2 regions of the Mycobacterium sp. IDUB_5 genome follow, and region 1 is predicted to be linked to the other one. Evidence: predicted binding sites of a transcription regulator. Region 1 holds the regulator's gene; the other holds the start of a gene.
The links. The regulator HspR, encoded in region 1, represses chaperone genes until heat shock. The targets are predictions, from matches to a motif close to ANNTGAGTNNNNNNNACTCANNT.
Positions count from the first base shown of each region.

Region 2: the regulator HspR is predicted to act here: its motif matches at 3,989-4,011, upstream of lon (endopeptidase La).

Region 1 is NZ_JBVAXX010000001.1:550,061-557,574, reverse strand. It holds gene ACZY1G_RS02700 (DUF1097 domain-containing protein) at 1-265, opposite strand, end outside; gene ACZY1G_RS02695 (nitrile hydratase accessory protein) at 243-617, opposite strand; gene nthA (nitrile hydratase subunit alpha) at 619-1,215, opposite strand; gene nthB (nitrile hydratase subunit beta) at 1,256-1,954, opposite strand; gene ACZY1G_RS02680 (CbtB domain-containing protein) at 2,204-2,419, shown strand; gene ACZY1G_RS02675 (CbtA family protein) at 2,433-3,197, shown strand; gene ACZY1G_RS02670 (acetamidase/formamidase family protein) at 3,184-4,185, shown strand; gene ACZY1G_RS02665 (heat shock protein transcriptional repressor HspR) at 4,189-4,578, opposite strand; gene dnaJ (molecular chaperone DnaJ) at 4,560-5,744, opposite strand; gene grpE (nucleotide exchange factor GrpE) at 5,797-6,396, opposite strand; gene dnaK (molecular chaperone DnaK) at 6,393-7,514, opposite strand, start outside.
Region 2 is NZ_JBVAXX010000005.1:266,249-273,762, reverse strand. It holds gene ACZY1G_RS18030 (DUF1810 domain-containing protein) at 1-207, opposite strand, end outside; gene ACZY1G_RS18025 (esterase family protein) at 412-1,407, shown strand; gene ACZY1G_RS18020 (hypothetical protein) at 1,576-1,707, shown strand; gene ACZY1G_RS18015 (SDR family oxidoreductase) at 1,714-2,451, opposite strand; gene ACZY1G_RS18010 (NADP-dependent oxidoreductase) at 2,448-3,371, opposite strand; gene ACZY1G_RS18005 (nucleoside deaminase) at 3,434-3,904, shown strand; gene lon (endopeptidase La) at 4,023-6,344, shown strand; gene ACZY1G_RS17995 (LLM class flavin-dependent oxidoreductase) at 6,431-7,456, shown strand; gene ACZY1G_RS17990 (TfoX/Sxy family protein) at 7,487-7,514, shown strand, end outside.

The DNA of each region.
Region 1 (7,514 bases):
GCGCGCTACCGCTGGCCTGAACAGCCAGTAGCGTGGCGGTCGCGATCGCGATTCCGGTCCAGTTGCACGCCATCGACTTCAGCAGACCCGAGACCCCGGATCCGACGAAGAAGAACGACGCCCACGCCAGGAACAGCACCCACACCGGCAACGGCCACACCGTCGCAGTCATCAGGGTGGACATCATGCCCAGCACGCCGACGCTGATCGACAGTGCGGTGATCTTCGACATCGCGCGCCTCTCAGTGCTCGTGGGGGTGGTCATGATCGTGGTCATGATCGTCGTGCGCCAACCGGAGTGACTCGATCCGCACACGTTCCTCGAGGCCGGCCTCGGCGATGAACTGCTTCTCGACAGCGAGCCGGCAGAACGCTTCTCCGAACTGGCGGTAGTACACCGACGGGTCGCAGACGTCGTCGATCCCCGACTCGCCGATCACCTCGATCAGATGCTTCTTGAACTCGTCCCACGTGAACACGCCTGCCTGGCACATCTGCACGACGAGGCCGAAAAGCCGCCCCTGCCATGGCGCGTCGAAGACCAGCTCGCCGTTGGAGCGCGGTAGTGCCGCTGCCGTACCGGGTGCGTCGAACTCGACGATGGTGGGTGCCGACATGTCAGGCCGCCTTCGGCGCAGACAGCAGCGCGGTGCCGACCATGGAGTCCCGGGTGACCAGCGCGACGAGTTCGTCCTCGCTGAGGTCCTCGGTGCCCGCGGGGCGCTGCGGGATCACGAGGTAGCGGATCTCGGCGCTGCTGTCCCAGATGTCGATGTGGACGTCGTCGGGCAGCGTCACCCCGAACTCGGCCAACACACTGCGCGGTTCCTTGACCACGCGCGCCCGGTACTGGGGGTACTTGAACCAGGCCGGCGGAATACCCAGCAGCGTCCACGGGTAGCAGGAGCACAGCGTGCACACCACGACGTTGTGCCGCTCGGCGGTGTTCTCGACCGCCACCATGTGCTCGGTCTGCAGGCCGGTGAAACCCATGTCGGCGATCGCCGCGGTGGCGTCTGCGAGTAACCATTCGCGGTACGTCGGGTCGGTCCAGGCCCGGACCACGACCTTGGCACCGTTGACCGGGCCCATGTCGTTCTCGAATGACGCGACCACCGCGTCGACGGCCTCGTGCTCGGCGAGACCCTTTTCCACCATCAGCGACTCGAGTGCATTCACGCGTGCCTCGACATCGCTCAACGACAGCCAGTCCATCTGCTTCTCCTTGGTTTCCTTGGTCACTGGGGCTACTGGGTCACTTGCCGATGGGTTCGAGGTAGCTCTCGAACAGGTCGGCGTAGAGGTCGAATTCCTCGGCCGCGTCGTCTCCCCACAGCTCGGTCGAGCTGAACTTGACCATGTAGAGCTGGTGCGGGACGTCCTTGTACTCATGGGCGCTGGCCGCGGGATCGTGAAATGCCCCGTACTGCTTGGCGATCACACCGCGGGCACGACGCAGATAACCGGGCAGCCGGTTGTGCGTCGTGGCGCTGATGTTGCGCACCACGACCTCATCACCCACCGCGAACGCGGGCGGGTTGTCGGCGGGCAGGTCGTGCGGGGTGCCGGCCCACAGCACGTCGATCATGGTCTTCGCGAACGGTGAGAGCGTGTCGGGCTTCGTCGGATGCGGGGTCATCTCGGGCTTCCCGAGCTCGGCCATCCGCGCATCGACCTCCTCGTGCGAGATGTATCCCTTGTCGTTGAGCAGCTTCTCGACCGAGAACAACCAGTGGGCGTAGTACGTGGAGTCCAGATAGTCGCTCCACTTCATCAACTCGATGCCATGCCGCTGCTCGTCGAGGTTGAAGGCGCCCTTCGCGATCGCCATGGCCGTGACCGCGTGCATGCGGCCCTCGAAGGGATAGCGCCAGTCGGGAATTCCGGGCTCGAGGAATTCCTCGGCGATGGCTCCCACGCCATCGCGCCCACCGAGATCATGCGGACCATGCATCTGGCCGGCCTCCTTATTTCAAGTGGTCAATACTTTCACCAGAAACTATGTGCACGGAGGGGGCGGTTCCGCAATCGCTCGAGGCAGCCGTTACAGCGCCTTAACCTGGGGACGGGTTCTTGTTAAATCTGCGTATCGCTGGCGTCGGGAAGCCGCATTCGAGTTGACGTGACCAGGCCTGCTTTCCACACTTGCCATCGTCAGAAATATTTCCAATCCGCAACTTTTGCGGAGATTAAGGGGCCGCTCATGACCACACCGACCGCCGCGACAGCACGCGCGGGAGCCATCGACACCTCCCGCCTGGAAGGGGCGCTGTGGCTCACCGCGACCACCGTCCTGGCCCTGATCGCCTACTACTTCCTCGGCTACGACCAGGGTGCGGTGTCGGTGTTCGGGTCCGACACCCACGTGCACGAGTTCCTGCACGACGCCCGCCACCTGCTCGGTTTCCCCTGCCACTAGGAAGGTCGCGACCATGGAGAAACGCATCATCGGGCTGGGGATCGCCGGCGGATTCGCGGCCGGCATCGTCACCTTCGCGTTCGCGCGCTGGCAGCTCGCGCCGCTGATCGCCGAAGCCATCGACTACGAGGAGCAGCGCTCGCACGCCGAGGAAGCACTGAGTGGCGGGCACGGCCACGAGCACGAGGTGTTCAGCCGGGCCGTGCAGGAGAACGTCGGATCGGCGGTGGGCACGGTGGCCTTCGGTGTCATCATAGGGGCCCTGTTCGCCGTGGCGCTGGCCATGGTGATCGTCGCCGTCATGCGCCACCGTCCGCACGCGAATCTGTCCGGTGTCGCCATCGCAAGCGCCGCAGCCGGTTTCGTCTGCGTGGCCGTGGTTCCGTTCCTGGCCTACCCCGCCAATCCTCCGGGCGTCGGGCTGTCGGAGACCGCGGGTGACCGCACCGTGGCCTATCTGATCGTGGTTGCCGCCTCACTCGCGGCAGCTGTCGTTGCGCTGATCGTCGGACTGCGTCTCGCGTCACGGATCGGCGGTGCCGCTGCCGCGGCGGCCGCGGTCACCGGTTACCTCGCGGTGATGACCGTCGTCGTCATCGCGCTGCCCGCGTTCCGGGAGGTCCCCGTCGGGTTCCCGGCTGACGTGCTCGCCGACTTCCGGCTGTCGTCACTGGTCGGTCAGGCCTTGATGTGGGCGACGCTCGGCGCGGTGACGTCCGTGCTGCTGCCCCGGGTTCTCGCCCCTTCCATGGCAGGAGCTGCCCGTGCAGGTCGTTGAATTCACCCCCAGCCGGGACCAGTACGTCTGGACATTCGGTGGCGCGGAACCGGTGACGGAGGTGGAACCCGGTACGGCACTACGCTTGTGGACCGAAGATGCCTTCGCCGGCCGGGTCACGTCCCGTGACGACCGACCCAGCCAGGTGCTCAATCCGAAGGAACTGAACCCCCAGACGGGACCCTTTTACGTCCGGGGCGCCCAGCCCGGGGACACTCTGGCTCTGCATGTGGTGTCGCTGACCCCGGCGCGGGATTGGGCTGCATCGACGACGATTCCGCTGTTCGGCGCCCTCACCGGGACCGACCGCACCGCCGGTCTTCAGCCGCCGCTGCCGGAGCTGACGTGGATCTACACCGTCGACCGGGCCACCGACACGGCGCTGTTCACCGCGCACCAGTCGGATTTCGAGCTGCGGCTGCCGCTGGCACCGATGCTCGGCACCGTCGGGGTGGCACCCGCCCTGCGGGAGGTCCGAACGACGCTGGTGCCGGACTACTTCGGCGGCAACATGGACACCCCCGAACTCCGGGCCGGCACCACGGTGTATCTCGGGGTCAACGTCGACGGCGCCCTGTTCTCGGTCGGGGACGGCCACTACCGGCAGGGCGAGGGCGAAACCTGCGGCACCGCATTGGAAGGGGCGATGGACGTGACGCTCATCGTCGACCTGATCAAGGGCAACGCGCCCGCATGGCCCCGGCTCGAACACGACGACGCCTTGCTGACCGTGGGGTCGGCGCGTCCACTCGAAGATGCGTGGCGCTGCAGCCAGGTGGAGATGGTGCGCTGGTTGGTGGAGCTCTACGGGCTGGGCGAGTTGGACGCCTATCAACTGTGTAGCCAGTTGTGCCGCTCGCCGCTGGCCAACGTCGTCGACGTGAACTACAGCGCCGTCACCAAGATCGCGAAAGACCTTCTGCCCGAGGCACACCCGTATGCGGGGATGCATTCCTCGTTGCGGTCGCGAGGGGCGCTGCTCTCCTGAGGCTCAGCGCTGGTTGCGCGGCTGCCAGACAACCAGCGCTGTGCTCTTGGGCCGAGGTTGGGCACGCAGGTGCTCGACCTCGGCGGTGAGTTCACGCACCCGCGCCTGCAGCGCCTCGACCTGATTGGTCAGCTCGATGATGCGCTTGATACCGGCCAGGTTGACACCCTCGTCCTGCGACAGCCGTTGAACCTCACGCAGAAGGTCGACGTCGCGCTGCGAATAGCGCCGTCCCCCACCGGATGTCCGCTCCGGGCTGACCAGGCCGAGCCGGTCGTAGGTGCGCAGCGTCTGCGCATGCATACCGGCCAGCTCGGCCGCGACCGAGATCAGGAACGTCCTGGCCTGGTCATTGTGGTCTTTGCGCCCGGGACTCACTGGACACCGGCCCATCCCGCCCGCGGATCGAAGCCGCTGGCGCGCTCGGCTTGTGCGTAGGCCTCCAACGCTTCGGCGGCCTCACCTTCGAGATTCGACGGCACGGCCACCTTGACGGTGACCAGCAGGTCGCCGTTGCCACCGGAGCGTTTGGGCACGCCGCGACCGCGCACCCGCAGGATGCGTCCGTCCGACGTCCCCTTGGGCACCCGGACCCCGACCTTGCCTTCCAGCGTCGGCACGGACAGCGTTGTGCCCAAAGCCAACTCGTGGAAGCTGACGGGCACGGTGACCGTCAGGTCGTCGCCGTTGCGGCCGAACACCTTGTCGGGGCGCACATGCACGGTGACGTAGAGGTCACCTGACGGGGCACCGCGTAACCCGGCCTCACCTTGCCCGGCAAGCCGGATGCGTTGTCCGTCTTCGACTCCCGGCGGGATCCGCACGTTGATGGTGCGCGTGCGGGTGGTCACGCCGGTGCCTTTGCACTCGTCGCAGGGGTGCTCGATGATCGACCCGCTGCCACGGCATTCCGTGCACGGCTCGGAGAAGCCGAAGGCGCCCTGATTACGGCTGACCACGCCGGCGCCGTTGCAGTTCGGGCAGACCTTCGGGCTGGTGCCGGGGCGGGCACCGCTGCCGTGGCAGTTCGTGCACGGGGCAGGGCTGGTGAGCCGCAACGGCATCGCCACACCCTTGGTGGCCTCGAGAAAACTCAGCTCGGTCTCGGTCTCGAGGTCGTTGCCCCGCCGGGGACGGCTCGGACGCGGCTGCTGCGCGCCGCGACCGAACAACCCACCGAACAGGTCACCGATGTTCGCACCGCCGGTCTGACCGGCCGCATCGAACAGGTCGTTGAGGTTGAACTCCTGACCGTCGCCTGCACCGAACCCGCCGAATCCGCCACCGCCGCCGCTGTAGCGGCCCCGGCCGAATCCGCCACCCGCGAAGAGCCGACGGGTCTCGTCGTACTCCTTACGTTTGGCGGGGTCGGTCAGCACTTCCTTGGCCTCCGAGGCGGCCTTGTACCGCTCCTCGGCCGCGGCATTGCCGGGGTTTCGGTCGGGGTGGTTCTCGGCGAGAATCTTTCGGGCAGCCCGCTTGATCTCGTCCTGGCCGGCGTCGGAGGCGACGCCGAGCTCCTTGTAGAAGTCCTTTTCAACCCATTCACGCTGGGCCATACCGCGTCACCTCCTCACCCTTTCGCATACCTGTGTGTTGCGGTTTCAATTCCTATGATTCTGATGGGTTTTGCGGCTCTTGGTCGGCATTCGCCGATCCTGCCGCGTCGGGCACGGTGTCGACGACGCCCACCATCGCGTGGCGAACGACGTGATCGCCGACGGTGTAGCCGCGCCGCATGACCGTCCCGACCACCGGATGGGTGCCGTCGCCTTCGTGCTGCACCGCTTCGTGCAGCGACGGATCGAAGGCGTCGCCCTCCTCGCCGAACGGCTTGAGACCCAACCCTTCGAGGGTCGAAACCAGCTTGTCCGCAACGGCTTTGAGCGGCCCGGAGTCCAGGTCGCCGTGTGCGCGGGCCCGCTCGAGATCGTCGAGCACGGGCAGCAGCTGGGTCACCACGTGAGCCTTGGCCCGCTCGGTGGCCACCTGCTGGTCGCGCAGCGACCGCTTGCGGTAGTTCGCGAAATCGGCTTGCACCCGCTGCAGGTCGGCCAGCAGCTCGGCCGCCTGGTCCTGCGACTCCTCGGACGCGGTCGGCACCTCCTCAGCCGGCCCGGAGGCCGGCTCAGGTGCGTCGCGCACCTGGCCGGTCTGCGGGTCTATACGGCGTTTGTCGGTGACGGTGATCGGTTCCTGCTCGTCACTCACTTGCGCTCCTGATCGTCCTCAACAACCTCGGCGTCGACAACGTCATCGTTGGAGCTCGAGCTCGAGCCACCCGGGGCGTCGCCGCCCGCGGAGCCCTGCTCGGCCTGGGTGGCCTCGTAGATCGCCTGGCCCAGGGCCTGGCTCTCGGTGCCCAGCTTCTCCATCGCGGACTTGATCGCCGAGATGTCGGTGCCGGCGAGGGCGGACTTGGCCTCGGCGATGGCGCCGTCGACCTTGGTCAACGTGTCCTCGGAGACCTTCGACCCACCTTCGGAGGACGCTGCACTGCGTTGTTCGGCGACGAACTTCTCCGTCTGGTAGACCAGCGACTCCGCCTGGTTGCGGACGTCGGCCTCTTCGCGACGCTTGCGATCCTCGTCGGCGTGCGCTTCGGCGTCCTTGATCATCCGGTCGATCTCTTCCTTGGAGAGGCCGGAGCCCTCCTGGATCTTGATCGTGTTCTCCTTGCCGGTGCCCTTGTCCTTGGCCGTGACGTGCACGATGCCGTTGGCGTCGATGTCGAAGGTGACCTCGATCTGGGGCACACCGCGCGGAGCCGGCGGGATGCCGGTCAGCTCGAAGCTGCCGAGCAGCTTGTTGTGCGCGGCGATCTCACGCTCGCCCTGGAACACCTGGATCTGCACAGACGGCTGGTTGTCGTCGGCCGTGGTGAACGTCTCGGACCGCTTGGTCGGGATCGTGGTGTTGCGCTCGATGAGCTTGGTCATCACGCCGCCCTTGGTCTCGATACCCAGGCTCAGCGGGGTGACGTCGAGCAGGAGCACGTCCTTGACCTCGCCCTTAAGCACGCCGGCCTGCAGGGCAGCTCCGACCGCTACGACTTCATCGGGGTTGACGCCCTTGTTGGGCTCCCGGCCGCCGGTCATCTCCTTGACGAGCTCGGACACCGCAGGCATACGGGTCGAGCCACCGACCAGCACGACGTGATCAATGTCGCCGACGGCGATGCCGGCGTCCTTGATCACCTGCTGGAACGGCTTGCGGGTGCGGTCCAGCAGATCCTGGGTGATGCGCTGGAACTCGGCGCGCGTGAGCTGCTCGTCGAGGAACAACGGGTTCTTGTCCGCGTCGACGGTGATGTAGGGCAGGTTGATCGA
Region 2 (7,514 bases), on a different contig from region 1:
GTAGGCGGTGGCTTCCTGGAGTGACGACACCCCGAACCGGTAGGCGGTGGCACTGTGCCCCAGGCCGCGCATCTGGGGGAAGACGAACCAGATCCAATGGGTGCGCTTGCGACCCGCGCGCAACTCGGCGAGGACCGTCTCGTAGACCCCGTCCTGGGCGTCGGTGAAGCGCTCGAGGTCGAACGGGTCGGCATCAGCTGGCGTCATGTCTGTCGTCATGTTCCGGCCTCGAGTGTGCCAGAGCGGCGCCGTTGATCACTGCGCCGAGTCGCAATCGTTAGCCAACCGCGACCGCGAATGGCTGTGTCGGGCAGTCGATCGGGGACGCCGACCGTGTTCCATGGCGGATGCACACGACGGCACGTTTGCGCGACATGTGGACTTGTAATGAAAGGTGGGTTGGTTGCCGTTATGAAGTTGAGAGAGAAGTTTCGAGGTCGGTGGGTTCGCCGGATGGCGGCCGTCGCCCTGGCTGTCACCACGCTGCCCGGGCTGATCGGCTTCGTCGGGGGATCGGCGACTGCCAACGCGTTCTCCCGTCCGGGGCTGCCGGTCGAATACCTGGACGTGTTCTCCGCGTCCATGAACCGCAACATCCGCGTGCAGTTCCAGGGCGGCGGCCCGCACGCCGTCTACCTGCTGGACGGCCTTCGCGCGCAGGACGATTACAACGGCTGGGACATCAACACCCCGGCGTTCGAGTGGTACTACCAGTCGGGTCTGTCGACGATCATGCCGGTCGGCGGCCAGTCCAGCTTCTACAGCGACTGGTATCAGCCCTCGCGGGGCAACGGCCAGGACTACACCTACAAGTGGGAGACGTTCCTGACCCAGGAGCTGCCCGCCTGGCTGGAAGCCAACCGCGGCGTGTCGCGGACCGGTAACGCGGTCGTCGGCCTGTCGATGGCGGGTAGCGCGTCGATGACCCTTGCCATCTACCATCCGCAGCAGTTCATCTATGCGGCAAGCCTTTCCGGGTTCCTGAACCCGTCCGAAGGCTGGTGGCCGATGCTGATTGGCCTGGCGATGAACGACGCGGGCGGCTTCAATGCCGAGAGCATGTGGGGACCATCGTCGGACCCCGCGTGGAAGCGCAACGATCCGATGGTCAACATCAATCAGCTGGTGGCCAACAACACTCGGGTCTGGGTGTACTGCGGCACCGGTACCCCGTCGGATCTCGACTCGGGTACGGCCGGGCAGAACCTGATGGCGGCGCAGTTCCTCGAGGGCTTCACCTTGCGGACCAACATCAGCTTCCGCGACAAGTACATCGCGGCCGGCGGCACCAACGGGGTGTTCAACTTCCCCGCGCAGGGCACGCACAGCTGGGGCTACTGGGGGCAGCAGCTCCTGCAGATGAAGCCGGATATCCAGCGGGTGCTCGGAGCTCAAGCCTCCGCGTAAACCCTCACACTCAGAGAGCCTGCCGTTTCCCCCGAGCGGCAGGCTCTCTGCTGTGTGCCGGTCAAAGATGACCAGCATGTGACCACCGCTGAGCAGCCGGGTCTGTTGCGTTTGAGGCGACACCGCCGGGGGGTATCTCGGGGCTGGTCGGATGCGACGGTCGCGCCGATGCCGATAAGCCCTCTGGAGACAGCCGTGATCCCGTTCATCTGCCCCACCTGCGGTTCGGTCGACATCGACATCGATTTCGACTCGGCCGGTTGCGGCTCCTGTGTCACCGGCGCCAAGGACGTCGCCTGAGCGAGGTCAGTTCTGCCGGGTCGGCCGGATCGTGAGGTCACCGATCTCCACGTCGTGCGGCTGCTCGATCGCGAAGGCGATGGCGCGGGCGACCGCATCGGCGGGCAGGCCGAATTCGTCCATCTGAGCTCTGATCTGGGCGGCGAGGGCGGAATCGGTGACCGAGCCGTCCAGCTCGGTGTTCACGAAGCCAGGTGAGATCGACGTGGTCCTCACCACGCCGTCCGTCGACTCCTGACGCAGCGCCTCCATCACGGTGCGCACCGCGTTCTTGGTGGCCGCGTAGACGCCCATCGTGGGAGTGATCTTGATGCCCGCAGTCGACACCGTGGTGACGATGTGCCCGTGCCCCTGTCGGCGGAACACCGGCAACGCGGCGGCGATGCCGTACAGAACGGCGCGAACGTTGACGTCGATCATCGCGTCCCAGCCGGCGACATCCCCGGCGGCCAACTCTCCGATCGTCGCGATGCCGGCGTTGTTCACCAGGACGTCGAGCCTTCCGAACCGGTCGACCGCGGTGTCGACGACGCGTTGCACGTCGTCGGCCACAGTGACGTCGGCAGGAACGGCGACCGCGGCGTGCGGCAACTCGCGCACCAGCGCCTCCAGCCGGTCCGTGCGGCGGGCAGCCAGAACCACCTGCGCACCCCGGGCGGACAGCAGGCGCGCCGTCGCCTCGCCGATGCCGCTGCTTGCGCCCGTGATGGCGACGACCTGGCCGGTGATCGGGTCAGTGGTCACGGGCGTAACACCACCTTGCCGCGGCTGTGGCGGGCGGCCAGTTCTGTGTAGGCGGCGCGCACCTCGTCGAGGGGGTAGACCGCAGCGATGGGCAGGTCCACTTCGCCGCGGGCGATGAGGCCGGCCAGCTCGGCCAGGTCTTCGATGCCCGACTCGGCGCTGCCGACGGACTGGACGCCGAACCGTTCGACCGCCGCGAAGTCGATGATCGTGTCCACGCGCGTGGGTGCCACCCCGAGTTCGGTGACGGCCAGCTCGACGTACCCGCCGCCGAAGAGATCGAGGAACGCGTCGACCCGGCCGTCCGGCGCGGCGGCCCGCAACCGCTGCGCGAGGCCGTCACCGTAGTTGACCGGGATGACGCCGTGGTTGCGGAGCCAGTCGTCGTTGGCCGGGCTCGCGATGCCCAGGACGGTCGCACCGGTGCGCACGGCGAGCTGAACGGCCAGGGTGCCCACACCCCCCGCAGCCGCCGACACCGCAACGGTGTCCCCTGCGGTGAGCCCGAGCGACCGCACCGCCGCGCACGCCGTCGTCCCCGCGACGTTCAGCGATCCCGCCTGCTCCCACGACAGTCCCGCAGGTTTTTGGGTGACCTGGTCCGCCGGAACTACGACGTAGTCTGCCTGACTGGACCGCTCGTGTGAGAAGCCGAGGACTTCGTCGCCCGCGGACACACCGGTCACATCCGGCGCCACCTCGACGACGACACCGGCCACGTCGCTGCCCTGACCGGAGGGGAACGTGGCGGGCCACCGATCGTGCAGAAAACCTTCTCGGATCAGGGCCTCACCGGGGTTGATGCCCGCGGCGCGCACCTCGATCAGCACCCGCCCGGGGCCGGGCACAGGTCGCGGAACGTCACGGACCTCGAGGACATCGATGCCGCCGTAGTGGTCGAATTGGACTGCTCTGCTCATGGGAGCTACGACCCGCGTCGGCCCAGGACTATTCCGCGCTCGAACCGGTTATCAGTCAACTCGTGGATTTCGCGCAGCGCACCGTCGATCTCGCCCGCCAGAACGTGCTCGAGGGAGGTCGGCCCTTCGCCACCGTCATCGCCCGTGACGGGCAGGTGCTGGCCGAAAGTCCGAACCTGGTGGCGCAGACCAACGATCCGACCGCCCACGCCGAGATTCTGGCGATCCGCGCCGCCTGCACAGCCGTCGGGTCGGAGCACCTCACCGGCGCCACCATTTACGTGCTTGCCCACCCGTGCCCGATGTGTCTCGGCTCGCTGTACTACTGCTCCCCCGACGCCGTCGTCTTCCTCACCCAGCGCGACGAGTACGCGCCCTACTACCAGGACAACCGCAAGTATTTCGAACTGGCCACGTTCTACGACGAGTTCGAGAAGTCCTGGCAGGACCGTCGCCTGCCGATGGAGCACCGGCCCCACCCCGACGCCCTCGGCGTCTACCGGCTCTGGCAGGAGCGCCGACCGGAGGCCTGATCCGCTCCGGATTCAGCTCTGCGCGATGTGGGGCGTCGCGTTGATGATCGGGACCCGGCGCGGGAACAAAGTCCGGTAACCCAGGGTTGAGCGCATCAGATTCAACTTTGGAGGATTGATGGCTGAAATTCTGCAAGTTCCGGTCTTGTTCGTCAGCGAGCCGATCGTGCTGCCGGGAATGGTGGTGCCGATCGAACTCGATGACGCCGCCCGGGCCGCCGTCGACGCGGCCCAGGCTAGCAAGACCGGCAAGCTGCTGATTGCGCCCCGGCTGGACGACCGCTACCCCACCTACGGGGTGCTCGCGTCGATCGTGCAGGTGGGCCGGGTTCCCGGTGGCGGCGCAGCGGCGGTGGTGCGCGGTGAGAAGCGCGCTCACATCGGCACCGGCGCCACCGGCCCCGGCACGGCGCTGTGGGTCACCGTCGACGAGGTCGCCGACCCGGAGATCACCGACGAGACGCGCGCGCTGGCCGCCGACTACAAGACGCTGCTGCTGGCGATGCTGCAGCGCCGTGAGGCGTGGCAGATCGTCGACGTGGTCAACAAGATCACCGACCCGTCGGCGCTGGCCGACACAGCGGGCTACGCGTCCTACCTGTCGGATGTGGAGAAGCGCGAACTGCTCGAGACCGAAGACGTGGCCGCCCGGCTGCGGCTGCTGATCGGCTGGACGAGCGATCACCTGGCCGAGACCGAGGTCAACGACAAGATCGCCGAAGACGTGCGCGCTGGAATGGACAAGCAGCAGAAGGAATTCCTGCTGCGTCAGCAGCTCGCCGCGATCCGCAAGGAACTCGGCGAGGGTGAACCCGAAGGGTCCGACGATTATCGGGCTCGTGTTGAGGCGGCCGACCTGCCGGAGACGGTCCGTGAGGCCGCGCTGCGCGAGGTCGGGAAGCTGGAACGCTCCAGCGACCAGAGCCCCGAGGGCGGCTGGATCCGCACGTGGCTCGACACCGTGCTGGACCTGCCGTGGAACGTCACGACCGAGGATTCGGCGGATCTTGTTGCGGCCCGAGCGATCCTGGACGCCGACCACCACGGGCTGGACGACGTCAAGGACCGGATCGTGGAGTACCTGGCCGTGCGGGCCCGTCGCTCACAGCGCGGCATGGCCCTCGTCGGTGGCCGCGGCTCCGGTGCGGTGATGGTGCTGGCCGGGCCTCCCGGCGTCGGCAAGACGTCGCTGGGTGAGTCCGTCGCGCGGGCACTGGGCCGTGAGTTCGTGCGCGTCGCGCTGGGCGGCGTACGCGACGAGGCCGAGATCCGCGGGCACCGGCGCACCTACGTCGGCGCGCTGCCGGGCCGCATCGTGCGTGCCATCGGCGAAGCGGGATCGATGAATCCCGTTGTGCTGCTGGACGAAATCGACAAGGTCGGCTCGGACTACCGCGGCGACCCGTCGGCAGCCCTGCTGGAGGTGCTGGACCCGGCGCAGAACCACACGTTCCGCGACCACTACCTGGACCTGGATCTGGACCTCTCCGATGTGGTGTTCCTGGCGACGGCCAACGTCATCGAGAACATCCCGCAGGCGCTGCTGGACCGCATGGAACTGGTGCAGATCGACGGGTACACCGCCGACGACAAGGTGGCCATCGCACGGAACTACCTGTTGCCGCGTCAGGCCGAGCGCGCCGCGTTGACCGCCGAGGAAGTGACGGTGACCGACGAGGCGCTGCGCAAGATCGCCGCGGACTACACCCGGGAGCCGGGAGTCCGCCAGTTCGAGCGATTGCTGGCCAAGGCGATGCGCAAGGCAACCACCAAGCTGGCTGCCGACCCGTCGCCGATCACGATCGACGAACCGGATCTCGTTGCCTACCTGGGGCGTCCACGCTTCACGCCGGAATCGGCGGAGCGCACCGCGGTGCCGGGTGTCGCGACCGGACTGGCTGTCACCGGCCTCGGCGGCGACGTCCTCTACATCGAGGCCGGCTCGACCGACGGCGAAGCGGGATTGGCGCTGACCGGTCAGCTGGGCGACGTGATGAAGGAATCGGCGCAGATCGCGCTGTCCTACGTCCGCGCGCACGCCGCCGAGTTGGGCGTCGACCCGAAGGCGCTGGACCGCCGCATCCACGTGCACGTGCCTGCGGGTGCGGTGCCCAAGGACGGGCCGTCAGCCGGTGTGACGATGGTGACGGCGCTGGTGTCGATGGCGACCGGACGCAACGTGCGCTCCGATGTCGGCATGACCGGTGAGGTGACGCTGAACGGGCGGGTGCTGCCCATCGGCGGGGTCAAGCAGAAGCTGCTGGCCGCGCAACGGGCGGGGCTCTCGACGGTGTTCATCCCGCAGCGCAACGAGCCCGATCTGGACGACGTGCCTGCCGAGGTGCTCGAGGCGCTGAAGGTCCGGCCGATGACGGATGTGGCCGACATCGTCGCGCTGGCTCTGGAGCCTGCGGCCGAGGCGGTCACGGCGGCGGCCTGACAACCGATAGGCGCGAGCAGACGCGAACTCGCACGGAATCACGCGATCCCGTGCGAGTTTGTGTCTGTTCGGCGGAAGGAGTCCTCATGCCCGTACGTGGTCACCCGCTGCGCAAGCTGGGTTTCCTCACCATCGGACGGTTCGACGTCGACGACCCGGGGCCGGGCATCGAGGAGACCCTCACGGTGATCGACCGAGCCGAGGCGCTCGGCTTCGACAGCGTCTGGCTTCGCGACAGGCATCTGCAGCCCGGCATCTCCTCGCCCGTGGCGATCATGGCGGCCGCCTCGCAGCGCACCAGCCGCATCGAACTCGGCACAGCGGTCATCCCGCTCGGCTTGGAGAACCCGTTCCGGCTCGCCGAGGATCTCGCCACCGTCGACATACTCTCCGGCGGCCGCATCAATCCCGGGGTGTCGGTCGGCACCCCCATGATGTACGACCACTACAAGGCTGCCCTCTATCCGGAATCGTTTGACCTGCAGGACTTTTCGAAAGATCGCGTGCTACGCCTGCTACGCTGCCTGCGCGGCGAGCCGGTCAGTGACTTCGCCGGGACGGTGGGCATCGAACAGTTCACCGACCACATCCAGCCTCACTCGCCCGGCCTGGCCGACCGGGTGTGGTACGGCGGCGGTCTGGCCTCGGCGACGTGGGCCGGGGCGCAGGGGATCAACTATCTGACGAGCTCGGTGGTCAGCATCGAGGGCTCGACGTCGCGGGACTTCGCGACCATCCAGGCCGAGCAGATCGACGCGTTCCGGTCCGCGCACCCCCGGCCCGAGCAGGCGCGAGTGTCCCAGGGCCTCGTCGTCATCCCCACGGACTCGGCCACCGAGGATCAGATCCGCCGCTACCGCGAGTACGCGGCCGGCCGCTTCGAACGAACCACGGCACCGCAGGGAGTGCGCGGCATGCTGTTCTCCCCCGACTACGTCGGAACCTCCGACGAACTGGCCGACCAGCTGTTCGACCACGCCGGCTTCCAGCGCGCCGACGAGGTGGCGTTCGCGCTGCCGTTCAGCTTCGAGGCCGCCGATTATGCGCAGATCATCACCGACATGGCCGAGAGGCTGGGCCCTGCTCTGGGGTGGACCCCGGCCGGCCCTTGAGCTGCGCGCGCTCGCCGGGAGAATGGACCCGTGGCCTACGACACTGATCTCGCCGAGC